Regions from separate parts of the Arthrobacter sp. AL05 genome, predicted to be linked through region 2. Evidence: riboswitches for the same ligand, from Rfam matches in the RefSeq annotation. Region 2 holds a riboswitch; each other region holds the start of a gene.
What was found. Region 2 has a riboswitch for thiamine pyrophosphate ahead of QK287_RS12450 (bifunctional hydroxymethylpyrimidine kinase/phosphomethylpyrimidine kinase). Riboswitches for the same ligand answer to the same signal wherever they lie in the genome.

Region 1 (7,925 bases), on a different contig from region 2:
TGGACCACTTCGGCAGCCGGGGCTGGGACGAAGGTCCCGAAGTCCAGCAGCTGCCCGCGCAGTCCGCAGTTGCTGGCCTGCCAGGCGGCCATCCGCAGCAGCAGCGTCGGCACCGGGGCGGGATCAACGCCGTCGTGCCATTCCCGGGACGCGGACTCCACAAGCGCACGCACCAGCACGGCGATCAGCGCGGCGTCCTCGGCCCGCAGGCAAACGTCTGCGACCCGGACCTCCAATGTGGGATAGTGCCGGCACAGCCTCGAGTCGAAGTAGACCATTCCTTCATCCATCAGGACGCCGCTTTCCACCAGACGGTTTACGACGCGGCGGTAGACCGGAAGGCTGCCGAAGATCATGGTGGGGCCCGATCCCGGCCAGCGGTTCCAAGCCTGGGTGCGGTAGCTTTCGAATCCTGTCTCAGCACCGTTCCAGTAGGGCGAATTTGCGCTCAGGGCAATCAGCACAGCAAGTTTGTCGCGGATCCGGTCCATCACTGCCACACCCTCTTCCGGAGACTCCACAAGGGTGTGGACGTGCAGGCCGCAGGTGAGCTGGTTCCGGACGGTGCGCCCAAAACGCTGCTGCATGGTCAGGTACCGCTGCTTCGGCGTCAGGTGGGTTGCCGAGCCGAGCGGCGACGTGCCGAGGGCGGCGATCCGGCCGCCATGCACCCTGGCGGCGCGGTCCGCGAGGGCACGGCCCTGCCTGAGCTGCCGGAGCAACTCGGCGTACTCCAGGCACGGCCGGGTCCGGGATTCAAGCTGTTCCAGCTTGAGCTCATAGCTGAAGTTCGGTTCCTCATAGACCGGCGGCTGCGCGGAACCGGCCCGGCCGGAGGCCCGCTTCGGGGGTTCCAGCCGGGGCAAAATGGCGTCGGCGAGGGGAAGCGGCATCCCGGTTTCGGGGTCCACGATGAGCAGTTCCTCCTCCACACCGAAGGTGCGCATGATTCCATTGTGCGCCAGGTCTCCGTGAAGCGCGCCGCCTCGCTACGGGGTCGCTCAGTCCTGGAAGTACTCGATTTTTGCGCCGAGGGTGTTGAGCCGCTCGGCCAAGTCCTCGTAGCCTCGTTCGATCACATAGATATTGCGCAGTTCCGATACGCCGCGGGCGGCGAGCATCGCCAACAGCAGGCAGGCAGCGGGTCGGAGGGCCGGCGGGCAGCCCACCTCTGCCGCACGCCATTTGGTGGGGCCGTTGACGTAGATCCGGTGCGGGTCCAGCAGCTGCACCTGCGCGCCGAGTTTGTTCAGCTCCGTCAGGTAGATCGCCCGGTTGTCATAAACCCAGTCGTGGATCATCGTCTGGCCCTGGGCATTCGCGGCGATGACCGCGAAGAAGGGCAGGTTGTCGATGTTCAGCCCGGGGAACGGCATGGGGTGGATCTTGTCCTCGGGTGCCCGCAGTACCGAGGGCCGGGTGGTGACATCCACCAGCCGGGTGCGCGCGTTGCGGGCCAGATACTCCCCGGACACTTCCAGCTGCTGACCCATCTGTTCCAGCGTCGCGAGCTCGATTTCCATAAATTCGATCGGGACGCGCCGGACGGTCACTTCCGAGTTTGTGACAATGCCGGCGGTGATCAGGCTCATCGCCTCGATCGGATCTTCGGACGGGAAATATTCAACATCGACGTCGACGGAGGGGCGGCCGGTGATCTTCAGCGTGGTGGTTCCTACGCCGTCGATCCGGACCCCGAGCATCTCCAGGTAGAAGCAAAGGTCCTGCACCATGTAGTTGGGGCTGGCGTTGCGGATGACTGTGGTCCCGCCGCGGTGGGCGGCTGCCATGATGGCGTTTTCGGTAACGGTGTCGCCGCGTTCGCTGAGCACAAAGGACCGGTCCGCCGCGTCCGCGGGCGGCGCCTGCACGGCGTAGTAGCCGGACTTGGCGTCCACGCTGAGGCCGAACTGGCGCAGCGCCTGCATATGCGGCTGCACCGTGCGGGTGCCAAGGTCGCAGCCGCCGGCATAGGGCAGCCGGTATTCGGCGGATTCGTCCAGGAGCGGGCCCAGCAACATAATGACGCTGCGGGTCCGGCGGGCCGCCTCGATGTCCATCGCGTCAAGGTCCAGGGCCGCGGGGCGCCGGATCTGAAGATCACTGGCGTTGAGCCAAACGCATTCGACGCCGATACTCGTCAGCACCTCGACGATCCTGTTCACTTCTTCGATGCGTGCGAGCCGGCGCAGGGTGGTGGTGCCGCGGTTGATCAGGCTGGCGCACAGCAGGGCGACACCTGCGTTTTTGCTGCTGTTGACGTCCACCGAACCGGACAGGGTCCGGCCGCCTTCCACCCGCAGATGCGTCATGGCGGGCCGCCCCACCTTAACGATGCTCCGGTCAAAAATAACCTCAAGACGCTGGATCATTTTCAGGCTCAGATTCTGCTTGCCTTGTTCCATTCGGGCGATGGCGCTCTGGCTGGTTCCCAGCTCGGCGGCCAGCTGGCCCTGGGTCCAGCCTTTTTGCCCGCGGGCATCGCGGAGTAACGCACCAACGTGTTCAGCAGTCTGTTGAGTCATCCCGCAAAAATATCATGGGTGACGTATTTCTCCGGTCATTTCAGATAAGACGCCGGAAAAATCGCTGCGATACCCGTTCCGTGCGATAATTATCGCTATTGCCGGGCAAGGAAGACCATGTTCCAGGTGCCTGCCGCCAACGACGCCGCGACGGCGGAACCGGCGATCAGGAGTCCGCCGAGAACCACCCAGACGTCCAGGGCGCTGAAGGTGGATTTCCGTGCCCAGGTCCGCGGCGCATCGCCGAAGCCGCGGGCCTCCATAGTGACAGCGAGGCGGGAGGCGCGCCGGACGGCCTGCACCAGCAGCCCGAAGCTCTGCCCCAAGGTGGCGCGGAGCCGCTGCAGGGGGTTCCCGTGGGAACCCACACCGCGGGCACGGCGGGCCATCCCAATGGTGTGCCACTCTTCGGCCATCAATCCCACAAGACGCATCGCGGCAAGCGTTCCGAGGACAAAGCGGTGCGGGAGTTTCGCGTTCTGCGCGAGGGCGTCCGCCAGGTCCGTGGGATCCGTACAACTCATCAGCAGCACCGCCGGCAGCGCGATGGCCAGCCCGCGGACCATAAAGCCGACCCCTAGCTCCAGGGAACCGTCGCTGATGGACCAAATCCTGGCATCAAGCAGAATACGGCCGCTGTCCGGCGCCAGGATGGTGGTACTCCAGCCGCCTAGCGCCGCGGCCAGGATCAAGGGCCAGCCACGGAGCCAGAGTAACCCGGGTCGCAGCCCGGCCAGCGGAAGAAGTGCCAGAACCAGGGCCAATGCCACCGAGGCCGACACCCAGTCGATCGACAGCGCCAGGGCAAGGGTAATGAACACAACGGCGGCGAACTTCGAGAGCGGGTTGGCCCGGGTCAGCAGGGCATGATTGCCGCGCAGCGTCAGTTCCTGTCTCATGGTGTGCTCAACGTCCCGGCCCGCGGCGCACGGGGGCCAGCTCATCGGGCTCCGCTTGATCGGGGACCTGGAGGCTGAGTTCGGTCCCTCCGAGGACGTGGCTGAATTCGGCGTCGTGCGTCACCGAGACGACGGCGGTGCCGGCGTCGAGGAGTTCGGAAAGGAACGAGGCCAGTTCGGCCCAGGTGTTGGCATCCTGGCCGAAGGTTGGTTCGTCGAGGATGAGGACGTCCGGATGGGCTGCCAGGACGGTGGCCACCGACAGGCGACGTTTCTCGCCCCCGGAGAGTGTGTACGGGTTCGCGTCCACGAGCTCCGCCAGCCGGAGCCGCTCGAGCAGTTCGTCGACGCGTTCCTCGCCGCGGCCCAGGTGCCGGGGGCCGAACATCAGCTCATCAAGTACCCGCCCCGTGACGAACTGGTGCTCAGGTTCCTGGAACACTGTGCCGATCCTTGAGATCAGCTGCCGGGCCTTCCACTTGTACGGATCGCTCCCGGCACCGGAGCTGAGTTCCGGGGTGGCCGAGACCGTGCCGGAGACCGGCGCGAGCAGGCCCGCGAGCGTCAGGGCGAAGGTGGACTTTCCCGATCCGTTGGGGCCGGTAATGGTCAAGGCCTCCCCGGCGCGGACCCGGGCAACAATGCCGGACTGGACGGGCGCCGGCGGAATGGGTCGAAAACCGCCCCGGAGGCCCGCCCGGCGCGGCCGTTCGCGGGACACGGCCAGGTCCTCAGCGGCAAGCAGCAGTCCCGCTGTCGGGGTGCGGGCAATCTGGCCACCGGGCGCCCCGGCGGCGGCCCTGCCGACGGCCGAGGCGGCGGCCGATGCCGGGCCGGCGGGCCGCGGCCGGTGACGCGTCCGGGTCTGCGGCACGTAACCGGGCACCCAAACACCCGCCGCGGTGAGCATGTCCCGCGCCTGGTCCAGGACCTGGTCCGGCGGTCCGTCGATCAGCACCGCGGTGTCCGTCGCCGAGCCCGGCTGCAGCACCACAATCCGGTTCACGAGGTCTTTCCAGACGGCAACCCTGTGCTCCACGACCACCAGGGTAGCGCCGGTCTTGTCCAGGCAACGGCCGACGGCATCACGAAGCTCCAGCACTCCGGCCGGGTCCAGGTTGGCGGTGGGCTCGTCGAGGAGAATCAGTCCGGGGCGCATCGCCAGGATGCCGGCGAGGGCCAGGCGCTGCTTCTGGCCGCCGGACAGCGCCGACGTCGGGTGGTCCAGCGGCAGGCGGCCGAGTCCGACGTCGTCGAGCGCTTCCGCTGCCCGGGTCCAGATGTCGGCCGGGGGCACTGAAAGGTTTTCCGCCCCGAAGGCGACGTCGTCGCCCAGGCGCGAGAGCACCACCTGCGTCTCCGGGTCCTGCTGCATCAGCCCGGCCCGGCCGCGCCGCTCCCGGGGTGATGCCCCGTCGATCAGCAAGCTGCCGGTCTCCTCGGCATCCCCGTCGTCCGCCGGCCCGCGGCCAGCGGCTCGCCCGGCGTCCCCGCCGGGCGAGTCGCCGAGTACACCGGCCAGGGCGTGGAGGAGCGTGGATTTGCCGGCACCGGATGGTCCCAGCAGCAGCACACGTTCCCCTGCCTGAATGTCCAGGTCAAGGCCGCGGACTGCGGGCCGGGTCCGGCCCGCGTGCCACCAGCCCCAGCCACGCGCGGTGATCGCAGCCGGGCGGACCCGGTCGGAGGATGTCATCAGCCGTGTGCGCGGGTCAGGAAAAGACCGGCTCCGCGGCCGCCTTGCGGGAGGCGAAAGAGCCCAGCACCCCAGTCCTGGCCAGGGCCCGGGTGGCGAGCCAGGACAGGCCGCCGGCGATCACGGCGCCGGAGATCACAGTGAAAACGATGTAGGCCAGCTTGTCACCGGAGGCATAAGCGATGTTCCAGCCCCAGGGCAGGAACGAGTCATTCAAGCCGCAGAACAGGCCCGCCCCGGCGCCGGCCAGCAGTGCCACCGGCAGGTTGAATTTCCCGTGAAAGGACGGCACATTGAACTTCTTGTAGAGCACCGCGGCAAAAACCAGCTCGGCGCCGAGGCCCTGCAGGATGCCTGAGATCAGCACTGTGGTGCCGTACTGCGAGCCCATGATCAGCTCGCCGGTGGCGGCCACCGATTCGCAGAACAGTGCAGCACCCGGCTTGCGGATGATCAGCATGCCCAGCACGGCCGGGAGCATCCAGCCTCCGGCGTAGAGCCCGGTGAGCGGCGGATAGAACGCATTAACGGGGGCAGAAACCAGGTTGGCACCCTGGGACCAGGCCCAGAAGATCACGCCGCCGGCAACCGCAATGAGCGCCGCCACCACAATGTCCACCACACGCCAGTTGTGGCTGTACCGGACGGGCGCGCCGGCTGATCCGGGTTGTACGGATCCGGGCTTGGCAGATGTATCAGTCATATCGTCCTCCTGAGGAACAGGAGGGGAGAGTGGCCCGGGCCTGCAGCTTCCGCTGCCGCTCCGGCCACTCTGAGAACTCGACTCCCTTGCGCCGGTACTAACCGGATCAGGTTCGAGGGTCTGCGGCTGTCCGCACTCTCAGCGCCCACCTGTGGTCTCCCCGGATTTCCCCGGTGATGCCCGACGGCGGCGCTCCCCTGTCGTATCTAAAAATCGCCCTTGTGGGCGTGACCCACTTTACACCCGTGGAGGTTTGTTTTTCCGGAGTCGGCCGTCACAATCCGCCGGCGCCCGGGACGGCCGGCCTAGTAGAGGCAGCAAGCACGGGAACGCCGGATGCCGCGCCCTGCCGGCCACCAACGGCGGCGAACTAGAACGGGAACCCTAACAAGTGACCAACTCACCAGCGCGGTCCCCCCCGGCTACGACCCGGACTCCGGGGACGAGCAGCCGGGCGGCGGGTTGAGGAGGGATGGTCGCCACCGTCACAGTGTCGGGGTTGCCGCAAAAGCCGACCATAAACTGGTGGACAAAGCCCGCGCGGAAATACTCGGCCGCCCCGGGACGTCAGGCTGAGCTGCCGCCGTTGTTAGCGCCTCGAGCCGTCCGGCCGGCAAGGCGGATCAGCGCAACCCCCACGCCCACGAACCAGGCCCACATCAACACTCCGTATCCGCCGTAGAACTCCGGAACAGTATGCCGTAGCGCCTCCGCAACGACGCCGAGGCCGCCGATCGCGATCCCCAGCCAGGCCAGGGTCTGCGGCAGCACGCCCTTCAGCATGACGAAGGAGATCAGCAGGATGCCAAGCGCGGAGAGGACTCCGACGACGGCCGCCGTGTTGTTCTCGGCGACGATCGCCTCGGCGGCGGTCGAGTAGCGGAGCCGGGACGCGTCGTCGTCCGCGGCCGCGTAACGGTCGCTGAGATATACCAGCACCATGGATCCCCGGCTGGTGACAGGGACGGCCATGATCAAGGCCCACGGCACGGCCCCGACCACGGCGGCCAGCAGGGCACGGCTCTTGTCGAGCGGGGCGAGCGCCACGAACAACGCCACGAATACCACCACCGGCAGGATGTTCGGCACGATCCACAGCAGTTGTTCGGCAATGTAGATCCCCTTGTTCCGCGCGATGAATGCCAGCGTCTCGGCGCCGCCGTGGACCGGAGGCGGGGCGAGGAAGTCCAGGACCAGCGCGAGAATCAGCAGCGCCACGAAAAGAATCGAGGAGATGCCGGCCCAGAGATAGAGCGTCCGCCATGTCTGGCCGTCAGCCGACGGGAGGTCCGGCCGGGTGTGGGCAAGCGAATGGGTTTGGGGCTGTTCCATACTTGAAGTTACGTCTGCCCCGCCCCACCGGACAGGGGCGTTGGTCCCAAGCTGGCCCGGGTCCGCCCGCAGGTCCCCAACTGGACCGTCGGGCGAGGAACGCTAGGCTAGGGGAAGCCCTGTTTCCCTCCCGCAAGGAGTTGCGAAGAATGAATATTTTCATCAAACTGCTCGGCGCCGGCGTCAGCCTGCTTGCCGGCTACGTCGGCACCAAGCTCGTGGACACCGTCTGGGAGAAGTCCACCGGCAATAAGCCACCCAAGGGCCACGAGGACGATGTCCCCACCACCCTGCGCTCGGCCCTGACTTTTGCGCTGATCTCCGCGTCCGTCAGCGCCATCATCCAAGTACTCGCAAATCGCGGCACCCAGCGGGCGGTTGCACGCTTCGCCAAAACCCAGGACCTGGTCTAGGGCGCATCCTCTAGCTTCACCGCCCGCCGGTGTCCCCGGCGTCGTCGTCAGTGAATCCCCGGGTGCCGGCTGCCTGCTGCACCACGGCCTCCAGGTCGTCGGTGCTGAGCAGCTCCGGGTGGAGGTGCTTGGTCCGGTACCCGGCGCGGCCGACCATATGCGCGGAAACCGGAACCGTGAGCAGCTGGAAGATCCATGCCACCACCAGCACCGGCCAGACCCACCAGGTGCGCATTTGAAGGCCCAGCGCGAACAGCAACAGGAACAGTCCCAGCACCTGGGGCTTGGTGGCTGCGTGCATCCGGGTCATCAGGTCGGGAAAGCGGAGCAATCCCACCGCCGCAGCGAGGGACATCA
Region 2 (7,925 bases):
CTCGACGACGCCCTCGAATGGGCGGTGGAACGCGCCGAAGCCAATGACGATCTCGCCGGCGGCGTCCTGGTCACGGGCTCCATCACGCTCGTCGCCGAAGCCCGGATCCTGCTCGGAAAGGCGGACGCGTAGACCATGGCGAAACTTACCAAGGCCCAGCGCGAGTGGCGCCCCGGTATGCCCAAAAAACGCCGCTCCACCAAGGTTATGTTCGCCTCCACGGTGCTGCTCCTTGAAGCGTTTGTGATCCTTTTCGGCACCCTTACCGTGTTCGGGCTGCGGCGGGACGAATTCCCGCCGGTCCTGATCTTCTCCGTTGGCATCGCGTTGAGCCTCATCTACGCCTTCACCTGCGCCGTGCTTTCCCGGCCGTGGGGTGTGGCGCTGGGCTGGATCCTGCAAATCGTGCTGATCCTGGCAGGGATCCTGGAACCGGCGATGTTCCTGGTCGGTGGCCTCTTCGCGCTGGCCTGGTGGTACGGCATCCGCACCGGCATCCGGATTGACCGGGAAGCCGCCCAGCGGGACCACGACCAGGCCGCCTGGGACGCATCCCACCCCGAGGGCCAAAGCAACTAGACTTATTTCCGAACCCCACCCCTACACATTGGAGCAGCTGTGAGCATTGAGCGCACCCTCGTCCTGATCAAGCCCGACGGCGTTAGCCGCAACCTGACAGGCAGCATCATCGCCAGGATTGAAGCCAAGGGCTACACCCTGGCCGAGCTGAAGAAGGTTGATGCGAGCCGCGAACTGCTGGAGCAGCACTACGAGGAGCACGTGGGCAAGCCGTTCTACGAGCCGCTCGTCGAGTTTATGCTCAGCGGTCCGGTAGTAGCCGCGATTTTCGAGGGACACCGCGTGATCGAGGGTTTCCGCTCGCTCGCCGGCACCACCGACCCCACGACGGCGGCGCCGGGCACCATCCGCGGCGACTTCGGCCGCGACTGGGGCCTGAAGGTCCAGCAGAACCTCGTCCACGGCTCGGACTCGGCGGAGTCCGCGGAGCGCGAAATCAAGATCTGGTTCTAGGTTCCTGACCGCCCAGCCGCGAGGTGGCAGCTAAGGCCAATGTTCGAGTCGAACATTGGCCTTAGCTGTCACCTCGCGGCGGTTAACCGGTGTACTTCGGTTCAGTAGCCGGAGGTTCCGATGAAGACCTGGATAAACGCGAAGAAAATGGTGGCAACCACTGCGACGTAAAGCAGCGCGGTGATGACCCAGCCGGAGTCGCCCAGGATCCTGGTTGGGCCCGCCGGCAGCCTGATCACGCCGTGCGTTACGTTGCGGACTGTGACCCAGACGAAGAGCGGAATCATGGCGGCCCAGACGATCATGCAGAACGGGCAGAGGATATGGATGGAGTACAGCGCCTGCGACCAAAGCCAGACCACAAACCCGAAGCCAAGGGTCACGCCGGCCTGCAGCCCCAGCCAGTACCAGCGGGCAAACGCGGCTCCGGAGAGAATTCCCATGGCTGTGGTGATGATGACCGCAAAGGCCACGATTCCCATAAACATGTTGGGGAAGCCGAACACCGAACCCTGCCAGGTCTGCATAACCTGCCCGCAGGAGATCCATGGGTTCACATCGCAGACTGTTACATGGTTCGGATCCTTGAGTACCTCGAGCTTTTCCAGCACCAGGGCCCCGGAGGCCAGCCAGCCAACGACGCCGGTGATCAGCAGGAGCCACGCGAACGGGCGGTCGCGTGTCATCGGCGGCAGCTGAAGTGCGTCGGCTGAGGTGCCGCGGCGTTGCTGCCGCACGGCTGCCTCGTCGGTGGCGCTGGAGATGCTGGGCATGGAATGGATGTCCTTCGCTTGGATGCAACTGGTCCGATTGTATCGCCGGACCCTGGAGGGAGTCCGGACGCTGTTGCCTTCATGGGGGATTCGGTCCACGGGGCAGGCCGGATGCCCCGCTTACGCCTGCTCGGACGTGTCCTGTGAGACAATGATCGTGGCTGGAACCCGATCCACATCCGGGTCCCGGTCCGGCGATTTTGTTCCCAAGACCGCCAATGATGAGCAGGGAGCCACGGATCCTCTGATCCAGGCTGTCCCGCAATGCCATTGGACGGCACCTGGTTGTGGTGTGTAGATCAACGGGTTTCAGAGCAATTCCGCCGGCTCTCCAGGGCTGCCGCACCCCACTGCCGGTGCGAACCTGAGGGTATTCAATTGACTTCTGTCAATGCCCGCGGGTGTTGACAAATATTTGCCCCAACGGGTGCCGGATGTGGCGGCATGTCAGGGGCAGGAGTGTCGCCATATATGGATAATGACCAGGTTGTAACAGGCAACGAAGACGTGCTGGCCGCAAGTGCCGGGGCAGCTGATGAATCAGCGGCCGCGTCACCGCCGAAACGGCCCGTCCGGACCCGCCGCAAGACCCTTCCCAAAAGCGGTACAGGCGCCGCGGAGACCGTCGCGGACACCGCGGTCCCCGCGGAGGTGCCGGACGCTCCGGCCGCCGAAACCAAGGCCCCCGCCCGCCGCTCACGTGCCCGCAAGGTAGCCGAGCCGGCCGAATCCGTTCCTGCTGCGGACCCGGCACAGACCCCGGACGTTCCCTCTGATGTCCCTGCCGGAATGACAGCCGCAGCCGAGGCCGCCGACGCCCCGGCCGAAAAGCCCGTCCGTCGCCGCGCCAGCCGCGCCAAGGCCAAGGCCCCGGCCGCAGGGACCGCAGCTGACGGGGCCGCCAGTGCGGAACCGGAAGCCGCCGCCACGGAAACCGCAGGCGTTACCGCCGCCGCCAGCCCGGTCGCGGATGAAACTGCCGCCGAGGCCCCGGCAGCAGCCCCAGCCGCCGCGGCAGCTGAAAGCCCGGCAACTGAAAGCCCGGCTGCTGAAGCCCCGGCGGAAGCCTCGGCTGCCGCTTCGCTGTTCATGGAGCCGGGAGCGGTTACCTCAATGATCTTCCAGGCACCCGACCTGGCCGCCGCGGCCCGCCCTGTCCCGGCCCCGGCTGCCGCCGCAGCGGAAGCTGACGACGACGACGACGAAGAAGGCGAGAGCGAGGACGCCGGAAGCCGCCGCCGTCGCCGCAGCCGCGGTCGCCGCGGCCGCAGCAGCCGTGGAGCTGAGAGCGAACCGGGTTCCGAAGACGAATCCGACGACGCGGATGACGCTGAAGAAGGCACTGGCGAGCAGCTCGAAGACGGCGTGACCTCCCGCCGCCGTCGCCGCCGCCGTCGCGGCGAGCAGGATCTGGAACTGACCGGCGGGGAGGACGACGACCCGCCCAACACGGTGACGCGCGTCCGTGCGCCGCGCACAGCCAGCGAGGCTCCGGTGAACAACCGTGTCACCTCGCTCAAGGGCTCCACCCGCCTGGAGGCGAAAAAGCAGCGCCGCCGCGAATCCCGCGATACCGGACGCCGCCGCACCGTCATCACCGAGGCCGAGTTCCTGGCCCGGCGCGAATCGGTGGACCGCCAAATGATCGTCCGCCAGCGCGATGACAGAATCCAGATCGGCGTCCTCGAGGACGGCGTGCTGGCCGAGCACTTTGTCTCGAAGACCCAGCAGGATTCCCTGATCGGCAACGTCTACCTGGGCAAGGTCCAGAACGTACTGCCGTCGATGGAAGCCGCCTTCGTCGACATCGGACGCGGCCGCAACGCCGTGCTGTACGCCGGCGAGGTCAATTGGGAGTCCGTCAACCTCGAGGGCAAGCAGCGCCGGATCGAGAACGCGCTGAAGTCCGGCGACTCCGTGCTGGTCCAGGTCACCAAGGATCCCGTCGGGCACAAGGGCGCCCGCCTCACAAGCCAGATCTCGCTGCCCGGCCGCTACCTCGTCTACGTACCCGGCGGTTCCATGACCGGAATCTCGCGCAAGCTGCCCGACGTCGAACGCAACCGCCTCAAGCGGATCCTCAAGGACCGCCTGCCCGAGGATGCTGGCGTTATTGTGCGCACCGCCGCGGAGGGTGCGTCCGAGGAAGAACTCACGCACGACATCAACCGGCTCCGTGCCCAGTGGGAAGGGATCGAGGGCCAGTCGAGCTCAACTAAGATCCTTGCCCCCGAACTGCTCTACGGCGAACCCGATCTGACCATCAAGGTAGTCCGTGATGTCTTCAACGAGGACTTCTCCAAGCTGATCGTCTCCGGTGAGGAAGCGTGGGACACCATCGAGGCCTACGTGACCTACGTAGCCCCCGACCTTGTCGGCCGGCTGGAGAAATGGACCAAGGACTCGGACATCTTCGGTGCCTGGCGCATCGACGAGCAGATCCACAAAGCACTGGACCGCAAGGTTTTCCTGCCCTCCGGCGGCTCGCTCGTAATCGACCGCACCGAAGCCATGACAGTGGTGGACGTCAACACCGGCAAGTTCACCGGCAGCGGCGGCAACCTTGAGGAAACCGTCACCAAAAACAACCTCGAAGCGGCCGAAGAAGTTGTCCGGCAGCTCCGGCTCCGCGACATCGGCGGCATTATCGTGATCGACTTCATCGACATGGTGCTTGAATCGAACCGGGACCTGGTACTGCGCCGCATGGTGGAGTGCCTGGGCCGGGACCGGACCAAACACCAGGTCGCGGAGGTGACTTCGCTGGGCCTCGTGCAGATGACGCGGAAGCGGATGGGTACCGGGCTGCTGGAAGTTTTCGGCGAACAGTGCGAGGCCTGCGCCGGCCGCGGCATTGTGACCCACGACGAGCCGGTGGAGCACCGCCGCGCCAACGTCGTTGCCGCCGAGCATCACATTCCCCGTGCGGAGCAGCCTGCCCCCCCGCGGACCGAACGCAAGAGCCGCCGCCGCGGACGGGGCGGCCAGGGCACGGACGAACAGTCGGTGCCGGCCGCAGCGCACCCCGAGCCCACCGACGCTGAACGCCATGCCAAGGCCGAAGCGACCCGCCACGCGCTGGCGAATATCGCTGCGGCGGCGCATGCTGCCCATCTGCATGACGATGAAGCGGCCACGGGAGTCGACGCCGGGGTCCGCCAGGCCGCTGTTGAGGCAGCCGTCGAGCTGGCCGCAACGGAGGAGGCTGCCGGACGTCCCGGCGCCGTGCTGACCTTCGGCGGCGAACAAGTCGCACTGCCGTTTGTGGAGCATGCCGACGAGTCGGGTGCGCCCGCGCTGACCATGGACCTGCTGACCGAGGCTTTCGCCCAGCTGGGTGACAGCGGGGAAGTCTCCGCGGCGGATCCCGCTGCACCGGCTGCGAAGGCGGCCGCAGCCCGGACTGGACCGGCGGCTCCGGCGCGTGCCGGCGGAACCGGCCCGGGCCGCGCCCAGGCGCCAGGCTCCCAGACGGAGGCGGCCCCCGAGGCCGGCGCCTCCCGTGCCCGCCGCGGACGGCGCAACCGCAGCGCCAGCCGCGCGCAGGGAGCAGCCAACGAAACCTCGGTAGAGCAGCGCCGGGAAGCGCCGCAGGCTGCCGTTTCGGTACACGAGGCAAAGGCCCCGGCAGCAGCAACAACGCCGGCGGCCAAACCGGCCACAAACGAACCGATTATCCTCGGCGTCGGCGTTCCGGCCTCGGAACTCTAACCCCAAGAAAGTTCGGGAAGGCCGCGGGTGCGGTCCGGGCCGCGTAGCAATACGCCAGGTTCGGGCCGTGCCCGCGACTTCGTTAAAGGATGCGGCTAGGCTTGGTCCCTGACACGGGGTGCCGCGCATCGAGCCGGCTGAGATCCAGACCCGTTGAACCTGTCCGGTTAGCACCGGCGAAGGGATGTCTCCCATGACCGCCGCCTCCCCGTTTCTTCCCGCTGTCCCCGCAGCCCCGGCATCCCGGATCCCGCGGGTGCTCACGATCGCAGGCTCGGACCCCTCCGGCGGTGCCGGGATCCAGGCGGACCTGAAGAGCATTGCCGCGCATGGCGGCTACGGCATGGCCGCCATCACCGCCCTGACCGCACAGAACACACGCGGCGTCAGCGCCATCCACGTCCCGCCGGCAGATTTCCTGACCGCCCAGCTTGACGCGGTCAGCGCCGACATCCGGATCGACGCCGTCAAGATCGGGATGCTGGGGGACGCCGCCGTGATCGACGCCGTCCGGACCTGGCTGGCGAAGGTCAGGCCCGCCATTGTGGTGCTGGACCCCGTGATGGTGGCCACAAGCGGTGACCGGCTGCTGCAGGCGCCGGCCGAATCGGCGCTGCAAGAACTGCTGCCCTACGCGGACCTGATCACGCCGAACCTCGCCGAACTCGCGATTCTGCTCAACGAACCCGTCGCCGGCAACTGGGCTGCGGCGCTGGAACAGGGCAAGCGGCTTGCCGCCGGCACCGGCACGACCGTCCTGGTGAAGGGCGGCCACCTCGACGGCACCGGCGCTGCGGGCGGAGCCGGCGAGCACGGCGACGGCTGCCCGGACGCGCTCGTCAACACCTGCGGGGTCCTGGCCCGGGACGTCATAGTAGTACCGGGGGAGCGGGTCCGCACCAGCAACAGCCACGGAACGGGATGCTCACTGTCCGCGGCGATGGCGACCGTGCAGGCCCGGGTCGGGGACTGGGAGGCCGCCTTGCGGGAAGTTAAGCCGTGGCTGGAAGGGGCGCTGCGCACCTCGGCGGACCTCGACGTCGGCAGCGGCAACGGCCCGGTCCATCACTTCCACCATGTCCAGCATCAGACCGCCCATCACGGTACGGGTGCCGGCGGCGGCGAACTGCACCGGGTCCCTGCCGCGGGTGAATTCGCCCGTGGGCTGCGGGAAACCGCTGCTGCCGACCTCGAGGCCATCTACGGCCTGGACTTCATCACGGCCCTGGCGGACGGGTCCTTGCCGGAGCAGGACTTCGCGTACTACCTCGGACAGGACGCCCTGTACCTGAACGGCTATTCGCGGGTCCTCTCCCGGGCCGCCGCGATCGCACCCACGGAAGACGAACAGCTCTTCTGGACCCGCTCCGCACAGAATTGCCTCAGCGTCGAAGCCGAACTGCACCGGACCTGGCTGCGCGGACGCACGGCGGAGCGGACGCTCGGACCGGTCACCAAGTCCTACGTAGACCACCTTCTGGCCGCCTCGGTCACCGGGAGCTACGGAGTGCTGATCGCTGCGGTACTGCCGTGCTTCTGGCTCTATGCCGAGGTGGGACAGGCACTGCACAACCGGTTCCTCGCCGCGGGTGCGCCGGAATCGCACCCCTACGCCGCGTGGCTGCGCACCTACGCCGATCCGGAGTTCGCCGACGCCACCCGGCAGGCCATCGCCCACACCGACACCGCAGCCCGGGCGGCCTCACCCGGCGAACGGGACGCCATGACCGTGGCCTTCCGGCAGTCCGCCCGCTACGAAGTGGACTTCTTCGACGCGCCGCGCGTGCACGCCTGAGCCGCGGGACAGCAGGGAGCCTGTACGATAGGGAGGCGCGGTTCCGGAAGTCGTTGCGGCAACGTCCTGTCCATACAGGGTGTCACCTATCACGTACCTCCCTTCGGAACCAGCCTCATTTGCGGCCGAAGGCAAAATTAGCGTAGTCTAGATCTTCGGTGCTTACGCCAACACTTGGGTTATGACCTTGAGGACGCTCCACTTGATTTCAGGTGCGAATGTCCACGGGATAGCTCATGGGTTCCCCCGGGGAACCCACCGGCGTAGAGGCACAGCGTGAGCCGGACCATCAACTTTGGACCCAGGTTCCGCACGCAAATCTAGTAATAAACGTCGAGAGAAGTGAGTTCCCCAGTGGTGTACGCGATTGTCCGCGCAGGCGGCCGGCAAGAGAAGGTTTCCGTTGGAGACTTCGTTACCCTGAACCGCGTCCCCGGTGGAGCCGGCAGCACCTTTGAGTTGCCCGCACTGCTCCTGGTAGACGGTGACAAGGTCATGTCTGCTGCTTCGGACCTGGCCAAGGTAAAGGTTACGGCTGAGATCCTTGAGGACCTTCGCGGTCCCAAGATCGTCATCCAGAAGTTCAAGAACAAGACCGGTTACAAAAAGCGCCA
Region 3 (7,925 bases), on a different contig from region 2:
GTACCCCCAGGAACTCCACACTGACGAGCGAAAGATCGAAGCGGAACGCGAATTCGGGGAAGCCGTTCCGCGCACGCTATGGCGATTCCACACCGGCAGCGCTTAATGTTCCGGCCGAACACCACTGGCCGCCGGGTGCCCGAAGCAGGAGCCGGTCGCGGACGTTCTTTATGCGGGCGGCCGGTCGGCGGTAAGTTTGTAGCCCATTCCCCGCATGGTGGTAAGGGTCTGCAGCCCGAACGGGGTATCAATTTTCCGCCGCAGATAGCCAATATAGACCTCTACGACGTTCTCACCGCCCTCGAACGCCGGGTCCCAGACGTTGTCGAGGATCTGGGACTTTGACACGACCTGGTCGTGGCTGCGCATCAGGTAGTGCAACAGACCGTACTCCCGGGCGGTCAGTTCGATGGTGGAGCCGCGACGGCGCACATTGCGGCTGCCCGGATCCAGGGTGAGGGACCCGAGAGTCAGTGTGACGGGCCGTACCGGGGCGCCGCGGCGGACCAGGGCACGGATCCTGGCGACCAGGACGATGAAGCTGAAGGGTTTAGTCAGGTAGTCATCGGCTCCCAGATCGAATGCGTCCGTCTGGTCGTATTCGCCGTCTTTGGCCGTCAGCATCAGCACCGGGGTCCAGATCAGGCGTTCACGCAGTTCCTTGAGGACGTCGTACCCGTTTTTGAGCGGAAGCATAAGATCCAGCAGGATCACGTCGTACGGGTTCTCCGTCGCGGCCCACAGGCCGCTGACCCCGTCGGCGGTGACGTCGACGACGAAGCCCTCATTAGTGAGTCCGCGTCGAATGGTCTCCGCCAGTGTCGTTTCGTCCTCGACCAGCAAGATCCGCATGATGGTCCCCTTTCGTTGATAACCGCAGTATCCCCGACGCAGCTTGAGCGTCGCCTGAGAAACGGCGGTGATCCTCTCAGCTTTCTCTCAGAGCCGCTGCTCCATGCTGGTGGGCATAAGGCCCGCAACGACCAGCTCACTGTCAGGACAACATGATGGATTCATCCGCCGAACACCCGAACACGATCTTCCCCGGGCTGCGGTCCTGGTGGTGGGCGACGGCCGCGCTCTCCATTTTCGCGACCACGACCGCGGCCGGGATGGCCGCGAAGTCCTTCGGGCCCCTGGCGCCGGAGCTGGGCCTGGACATCTTCCTGAGTCATGGGAGGAACAGTGCCTTGACTGCGCTCAGTGAGGCCATTCACTACGGACTTGGACCGGCCGGTGCCCTGGCGCTGGTGCTGATGATCTGCGGGTACCTGCTCTGGTACCGCCGTCGACCGGTTCAGGCGCTGGCCTTCGGCTCCGTTGTTGCTGTCGGGTGGCTGGCCTCAACAGCCGGAAAGATCTTGGTCAGCCGTTCCCGGCCGCCTGCCGACGCGACCGGAGCGCTGATCGCCGAAACGGGCAACAACAGCTTCCCTTCCGGACACACGGCCTTCGCAGTCTCCCTGGCGCTGGCCGCCGTGCTGGTCCTCGCCCACGGAACCGGGCAGCGCCTGACAGTACTTGCCGCAGGCTCCCTTTTCGCAACCGTTGTGGCGTTCTCCCGGATGTACCTCGGGGTGCATTACCTTAGCGACGTCATCGGATCCGTCCTGATCAGCAGTGCGGCGATCCTGGCTTGGCTGCCGGTCTGGAACAAACTCATCGCGCCGCGGATCTCCGGAATTGGCCTGATTCGCGGATTCGATGCAAAGACGCTGGATCGGCGGCGACGCCACAGGACCAGCAACCATGCGGGATAGCCTCGGGCAATTTCCGTTCCCTCCGCATCTGCTCAAAGGAATTCCCGTGCCAGTGCCACCGCCGGATCCCGGAACCGTGCCCCACCAAGGGCGTTGGCTGTCCCGGATCGAAAATCTGCGCCGTGCCCCGGTTACAGCGGGTTTTGTCCTGGTCTTTTGGGCCGCCGGAGCTCTGACATCCACCCTCATCACCGGCCCGGCCGGCACCTTGCGTCCCAACGTGGCAGCAACAGCGCACTCACTGCCCGGCCGCTGGTGGACGCTTCTGAGTTCCGGGCTGTGGGCGCAGAACCTGACCGGGTACCTGCTGGGAAGCGCAGTTGTGCTCGTAGTCGGGCTGGCACTCGAATACCGGATGGGAAGCCTCAGGTTCGCCGTAGCGGCCCTGGGCAGCCAGATACTCGGAATTAGTGCAGCTCTCGCGTTCCTCACGGTTGCACATCAGATCATGGGGACCTGGACTCAGGAAATGAGCGGGCACCTCTTCCTTGGCCCCACTGCACTCATGACCGGGGCCATTATGGCGGGGACGGCGATGATGCCGACCCTGTGGCGGCGGCGGGTCCGCCTCGTCGTCTTCGCCCTGCTGGTACTCCTGGCCCTCTACAGCGGCGGGTTCGCGGACCTGGTCCGCCTCAGCGCCGCAGGTGCAGGGGCGCTCCTGGGCCCGGTCCTGTGTGGGAGGGCGCCCCGTTTCGTCCGCCCCGTCAGCTCCCGGCATGAGGGCCGGGTCCTCATCGCGCTGCTGGTGGCCGTGTCGGCCGTCGGGCCCGTCGTCGCCGGCCTGACGCCGCACGCCGCGGGACCGCTATCGGTGCTGCGTTTCCTGTTCACCAACATTCAGCCCGTGGACCCGGCGACACTCCAAGGCCTGTGCGCCGACCCGGGACAAGCGAAAGAATGCGCCGGCGCGCAACTGCAGCTGCGCGCCGGCGCCGGCGCAATTTTCATGGCGGTCCTGCCATCTTTTCTCTTACTGATCCTCGCAGACGGTTTACGCCGAGGACGCCGCTTCGCCTGGGCCGCCGCCGTGCTGGTTCAGCTGGGTTTGTCCGTGCTGGCCGGAATCACCATCGCAGGGGTGCTGTATCCGGGAGCACCGGGCACCGTGGCGCCCGAAGGGATCGGCGCCATCGAAACTGCCGGGTACACGCACCCTCTCGCGCTGGTGCTGCCGCTACTCCTGCCCGCGGTGCTGACGCTGGTGCTGCTGATCTTCCGCGGGCTTTTTCCGGTGTCGGCCCCTGCCGGAACCTACCGACGGCTCGCAGTCAGCACCGGGAAGACAGCCGCCGTCCTTGCCTCCGTCTACCTGTTGGCCGGAATCCTCCTGGCTCCCAGCATCACACCCGTCCCGGGACCCAGGGAACTGCTCGCAGATATACCGGATAGGTTTCTGCCGCTGGGATACATGCTCGATCTTGCCCCGGCGTTCGTTCCCCAGGGCGCCGCTGCAACCGTTCTCTATGAAGGAGTCGGCATTGTCTTCTGGGCTGTCACCGCAATCATGACCTTGAAAACCTTCCTGCGCCCGGCCCCAACACAGCACCACTCCGGTACCGGACTCGCACGAGAAATACTGAAAGCCAACCACGGTGGCAACTTGTCCTGGATGACGACCTGGCCAGGGAATATGTACTGGTTCTCCTCCACCGGTGAAAGTTTCATCGCCTATCGTGTCATCGCTGGGGTTGCCCTGGCCCTGGGCGGCCCGGTCGGACCCGTGACCCCTCGCCATGCCACGTTCGAGGAGTTCACCCGTTTTTGCAGTGGGCAAGGCTGGACCCCGTGCTTCTACTCCGTCCCCCAGGATCTGCGCGACCACGCTGCGTCCCTGGGCTGGGGCTCAGTGCAGGTCGCCCAGGAAACGATCCTGCCGCTTGATGCGGTGTCCTTTAAAGGAAAGAAATTCCAAGACGTCCGAACCGCGATGAATAACGCCGCCAAAGCCGGGATCAGGGCCGAATGGACCACATACCGGACCGCATCGTTCTCGGTACTGGCACAGATCCAGGAGATCTCGGAAGAATGGGTCGCCGACAAGAAAATGCCCGAAATGGGATTCACCCTCGGAAGCCTGGACGAACTCAACGACCCCGAGGTCCGACTGCTGGTTGCCGTCGGCACTGACCACATGGTCCACGCCGTCGCCTCTTGGCTGCCCGTCTACAACAACGGCACCATCGAAGGCTGGACCCTGGACTTCATGCGGCGCCGCACCAACGGATTCCGTGCCGGCATCGAATTCCTTATCGCTTCCGCCTCACTCAGCCTCAAAAACGAAGGATACGGGTTCATCAGCCTCTCTGGAGCGCCGCTGGCCCGGCACAACGAACCACCACAGCGCGGACCAGCTTCGGCAAGCAACCAGAGCTCCGGCAGCCTGGACCGGCTCCTCGACCGGCTCGGCGCGACCCTGGAACCTGTCTACGGGTTCAGGTCCCTGCTGGCATTCAAAGCAAAATTCCAGCCCCGCTACGAACCCCTCTACATGCTCTACCCTGACGCAGCCGCACTGCCCGCCATTGCCAACGCCATCACCCGCGCCTACCTCCCCACCGTCAACCTCGCAGAAACCCTAACCCTGGCCCGGCGCCTGCTAAGTGCACCCAAACAACCCCGCACCCGAGTCAGTAGACCGTACCGTCACCCGCCATCCCAGCCCGAAACGCCGGTGAAGAAAAGTGAATAACAACTTGACCCTGCCCATCACGGTCTCGGAGGTTGCCCGCCGCGCCGACGTCAACCCCGGGCTGGTCCGGTCGGAACTACTCATGCAAGAAATCAGAAACTCCAAAGCCCTACTCACCAGCGGGGCGCATCCAAGGAGACGGACTCAACCGGCGATTCGCTCAGCGGACGTGAGCTCCTGCGCCAGTAAGACCACCACCTCCGCCCCGAGATTCGTCAATACCGGGCGGATCGCGAACTCATGGTCGAGCAGATCGACGGGACCGACGCCGACTCACAGCCCTCCCCGCCGACCCTGCCGAACAGATCTCTAGTTCCGGATCGGGGCAGGACCGGCGCCGGAGTGCCGGCGCTGCCCGAACCCGCTCCTCGTTCCTAGCTCCCGGGCACGACGGGTTCGGGGAGGTAGACCTTCCCGCCGGATTCGCGGAACTCGTCGGATTTAGCGTTCATTCCGGCGATGGCTTCCTGTTCGGACATGCCTCCGAACTGGTCGCGGATGTCCTGGGAGAGCCGCATGGAGCAGAACTTGGGTCCGCACATGGAGCAGAAGTGCGCGGTCTTCGCCGGCTCGGCGGGCAACGTCTCGTCATGGAAGGATTCGGCTGTTTCCGGGTCCAGGGAAAGTGCGAACTGGTCCCGCCAGCGGAACTCGAACCGTGCTTTTGACAGGGCGTCGTCGCGTTCGTGGGCTCCTGGGTGTCCTTTGGCGAGGTCGGCGGCGTGGGCCGCGATTTTGTAGGTGATGACGCCGGTCTTGACGTCATCCTTGTTCGGCAACCCGAGGTGTTCCTTGGGCGTGACGTAGCAGAGCATTGCGGTGCCGTAGCGGGCGATTTCGGTGGCGCCGATGGCCGAGGTGATGTGGTCATAGCCTGGGGCGATGTCGGTCACCAACGGGCCGAGGGTGTAGAAGGGGGCGCCGTCGCAGAGTTCCTGCTGTCGCTCGACGTTTTCGCGGACGAGGTGGAAGGGGATGTGCCCGGGGCCTTCGACCATGACCTGCACGTCGTACTTCCAGGCCCGCTTGGTGAGTTCGGCGAGGGTGTCCAGTTCGGCGAACTGGGCGGCGTCGTTGGCATCCGCGGTCGCGCCGGGCCGCAGGCCATCACCCAGGGAAAAGGCGACGTCGTACTTGGCGAAGATCTCGCACAGTTCGTCGAAGTGTGTGTAGAGGAAGTTCTCCTGGTGGTGGGCCAGGCACCAGCCGGCCATGATCGACCCGCCGCGGGAGACGATACCGGTCACCCGGTTGGCGGTCAGGGGGACGTACCGCAGCAGCACCCCGGCGTGGACGGTCATATAGTCCACGCCCTGCTCGCATTGTTCGATCACGGTGTCCCGATAGATTTCCCAGGTCAGGTCATTGGCCTCACCGTTGACCTTCTCCAGTGCCTGATAGATCGGTACTGTCCCAATCGGGACCGGAGCGTTGCGGATGATCCATTCACGGGTGGTGTGGATGTCATCGCCGGTGGAGAGGTCCATCACGGTGTCGGCGCCCCATCGGGCGGCCCACTGCAGTTTGTCCACTTCCTCAGCGATGGAGGAGGTGACCGCGGAGTTGCCGATGTTGGCGTTGATCTTCACGAGGAAGGCCTTGCCGATGATCATCGGTTCGGATTCGGGGTGGTTGATGTTGTTGGGAATGATGGCCCGACCTGCGGCAACTTCGCCGCGCACCAGCTCAACGTCGCAGTTTTCCCGCACTGCCACAAACCGCATCTCGGGAGTGATGACGCCCTGGCGGGCGTAGCGCATCTGGGTAACGGTCTTACCCTCGAGGGCGCGGCGGGGAACCGGCTGCGCGCCTTTCCATTCAGCAGAAGCGGCACCCCGTCGCACGGCGGATTTACCGTCGTCGAGCAGGTTCCGTTCCCGGCCGCCGTAGGGCTCGGTGTCGCCCCTGGATTCTATCCATTCGGACCGGAACGGCTCCAGGCCGATCACAGGATCGCTTCCGGGCCCGGCCGTCCGGTAGACCGTGAACGGTGGATTCTTCGTCCCGTTCGGAGAGTCCTCCAGAGCAATCTCCGTGACAGGGACCCTAATGCCATTTTCGGGGTCTCGGGCGTACGCGAGCGAATGTGAATTCATGGAGCTCATCAGTGGTTTCCTACTTCCTTCGCCGGCATGACCCGGACAGGTTCAACGGTCGCAGACTGCATCAGCCCGATCTCAGCCCTTGCAAGGGCACCCGTGTGGATGGAAAAATCGTAGCACCCCAGCGTGCCCGTTCTACCGCTCTGGATGATCCCGGGTATCCCCCGGACGGCAGCCATTATCGGAAGCAGGCCCTCCAGCAACGCAGTGCACGCCGAATCACCGGAAGCTGAGACTCCTGTCGGCAGCTGCCGAGGATGATGCGCTCCTCTGGCCAGCCGGCAGTCCTCCGAACGCACAGCATTCGAAATGATGCAGACGCCTGCACTGTTGATCCGTGCCGGGGCAGCGAGGGCGAGAGGGTGCGAGGACGATGTCGGTAACCTGTGAGGACGGAGGTCGGCTGGATCGATGAAGTCGTACTCAACGAGGCCTGCTGCATCCGTGTGGAGGCCTAGCTGGTCACGAGGCGCAGCATGAGAGTTTGGAGACATCGGTGGTGAAGGACTGGGCGGCGATCTTGATTCCTTCGGCCATTGTGAGGTACGCGCTCCATAGGTTCGCCACCGGCTCCACAGTCATTCCCGCTTCCATGATGAAGACCCCGGCCGCGGCCAGGTCACCGGCGTCCTTGGCGACGGCGGTCATTCCCACGATCCGTCCGTTGTCCGCGTCGGCGACAATTTTGATGAAGCCTCGGGTGTCCCTGTTCACCAAGGCTCTGGGGACGAATGCCAGGGGAAGCACCCGGCATTCGCACCGGATACCGGCTGCGTCGACCTCACGGCCGGCGTTGTTGAAGGCGTTCTCCACCAACAGGGAGCCGTGGGCGGCTGCGACGTAGACGAATTCGGGGTGTCCGGTCCCTTCCCCGGCGGCCCAGATCCGTTCGTGGGAGCTGGCTAGGATGTTCTGCAAGAGGATTTCGCCCCGGTGCCCGGTTTTGCCGCCGACCGTGGCCAGGTTCAGTCCGTTCGTGACCGGCCGGCGTCCAGTGGCGACGAGCAGTCTGGCGGCCCGGAATTCCTGCTGCCCGCCTGAGACGATCGCGGTCGCGATGATCCCGCCGGTGGCCGGGTCCGTGCGCACCGAGGACACGGCCGCCCGGCGGACGACCCGGATACCTTCGTCGGCGAAGACGCCCATCAGGGCCTGGGAGGCGTCGGGTTCCTCGGCCGAGGCCAGACTCTGCTGCGTCGACAGTATGGAGGGACTCGTCTGCATACATGAGGACGGCAAATTGCGGCATTGACCTCGAAGCCGCCGCCGGTATCCTCGCTGTCGAGGCTTATCACGCCGGAGTCATCAGAACCACCCTCTACGCTCGTGATCTGCAGGTACCCGCCCAAGCGATCTCCGACGCCCGGGACA

Region 1: another riboswitch for thiamine pyrophosphate. It lies ahead of QK287_RS02240 (ECF transporter S component); the one in region 2 lies ahead of QK287_RS12450 (bifunctional hydroxymethylpyrimidine kinase/phosphomethylpyrimidine kinase).
Region 3: another riboswitch for thiamine pyrophosphate. It lies ahead of thiC (phosphomethylpyrimidine synthase ThiC); the one in region 2 lies ahead of QK287_RS12450 (bifunctional hydroxymethylpyrimidine kinase/phosphomethylpyrimidine kinase).

Annotation. Positions count from the first base shown of each region.
Region 1 is NZ_JASBRC010000001.1:470,654-478,578, forward strand. It holds gene QK287_RS02220 (glutamate--cysteine ligase) at 1-947, opposite strand, end outside; gene QK287_RS02225 (UDP-N-acetylglucosamine 1-carboxyvinyltransferase) at 1,002-2,525, opposite strand; gene QK287_RS02230 (energy-coupling factor transporter transmembrane component T) at 2,621-3,424, opposite strand; gene QK287_RS02235 (ABC transporter ATP-binding protein) at 3,432-5,120, opposite strand; gene QK287_RS02240 (ECF transporter S component) at 5,137-5,823, opposite strand; TPP riboswitch at 5,889-6,032, opposite strand; gene QK287_RS02245 (DUF4386 family protein) at 6,391-7,155, opposite strand; gene QK287_RS02250 (DUF4235 domain-containing protein) at 7,305-7,568, shown strand; gene mnhG (monovalent cation/H(+) antiporter subunit G) at 7,585-7,925, opposite strand, start outside.
Region 2 is NZ_JASBRC010000009.1:100,662-108,586, reverse strand. It holds gene QK287_RS12475 (folylpolyglutamate synthase/dihydrofolate synthase family protein) at 1-132, shown strand, start outside; gene QK287_RS12470 (DUF4233 domain-containing protein) at 136-579, shown strand; gene ndk (nucleoside-diphosphate kinase) at 619-1,032, shown strand; gene QK287_RS12460 (vitamin K epoxide reductase family protein) at 1,134-1,805, opposite strand; gene QK287_RS12455 (Rne/Rng family ribonuclease) at 2,277-5,516, shown strand; TPP riboswitch at 5,621-5,718, shown strand; gene QK287_RS12450 (bifunctional hydroxymethylpyrimidine kinase/phosphomethylpyrimidine kinase) at 5,710-7,311, shown strand; gene rplU (50S ribosomal protein L21) at 7,666-7,925, shown strand, end outside.
Region 3 is NZ_JASBRC010000022.1:16,745-24,669, forward strand. It holds gene QK287_RS17190 (response regulator transcription factor) at 169-852, opposite strand; gene QK287_RS17195 (phosphatase PAP2 family protein) at 1,005-1,760, shown strand; gene QK287_RS17200 (DUF2156 domain-containing protein) at 1,807-4,452, shown strand; gene thiC (phosphomethylpyrimidine synthase ThiC) at 4,827-6,557, opposite strand; TPP riboswitch at 6,555-6,662, opposite strand; partial or broken gene QK287_RS17210 (FAD-dependent oxidoreductase) at 7,017-7,763, opposite strand; partial or broken gene QK287_RS17215 (ferritin-like domain-containing protein) at 7,781-7,925, shown strand, end outside.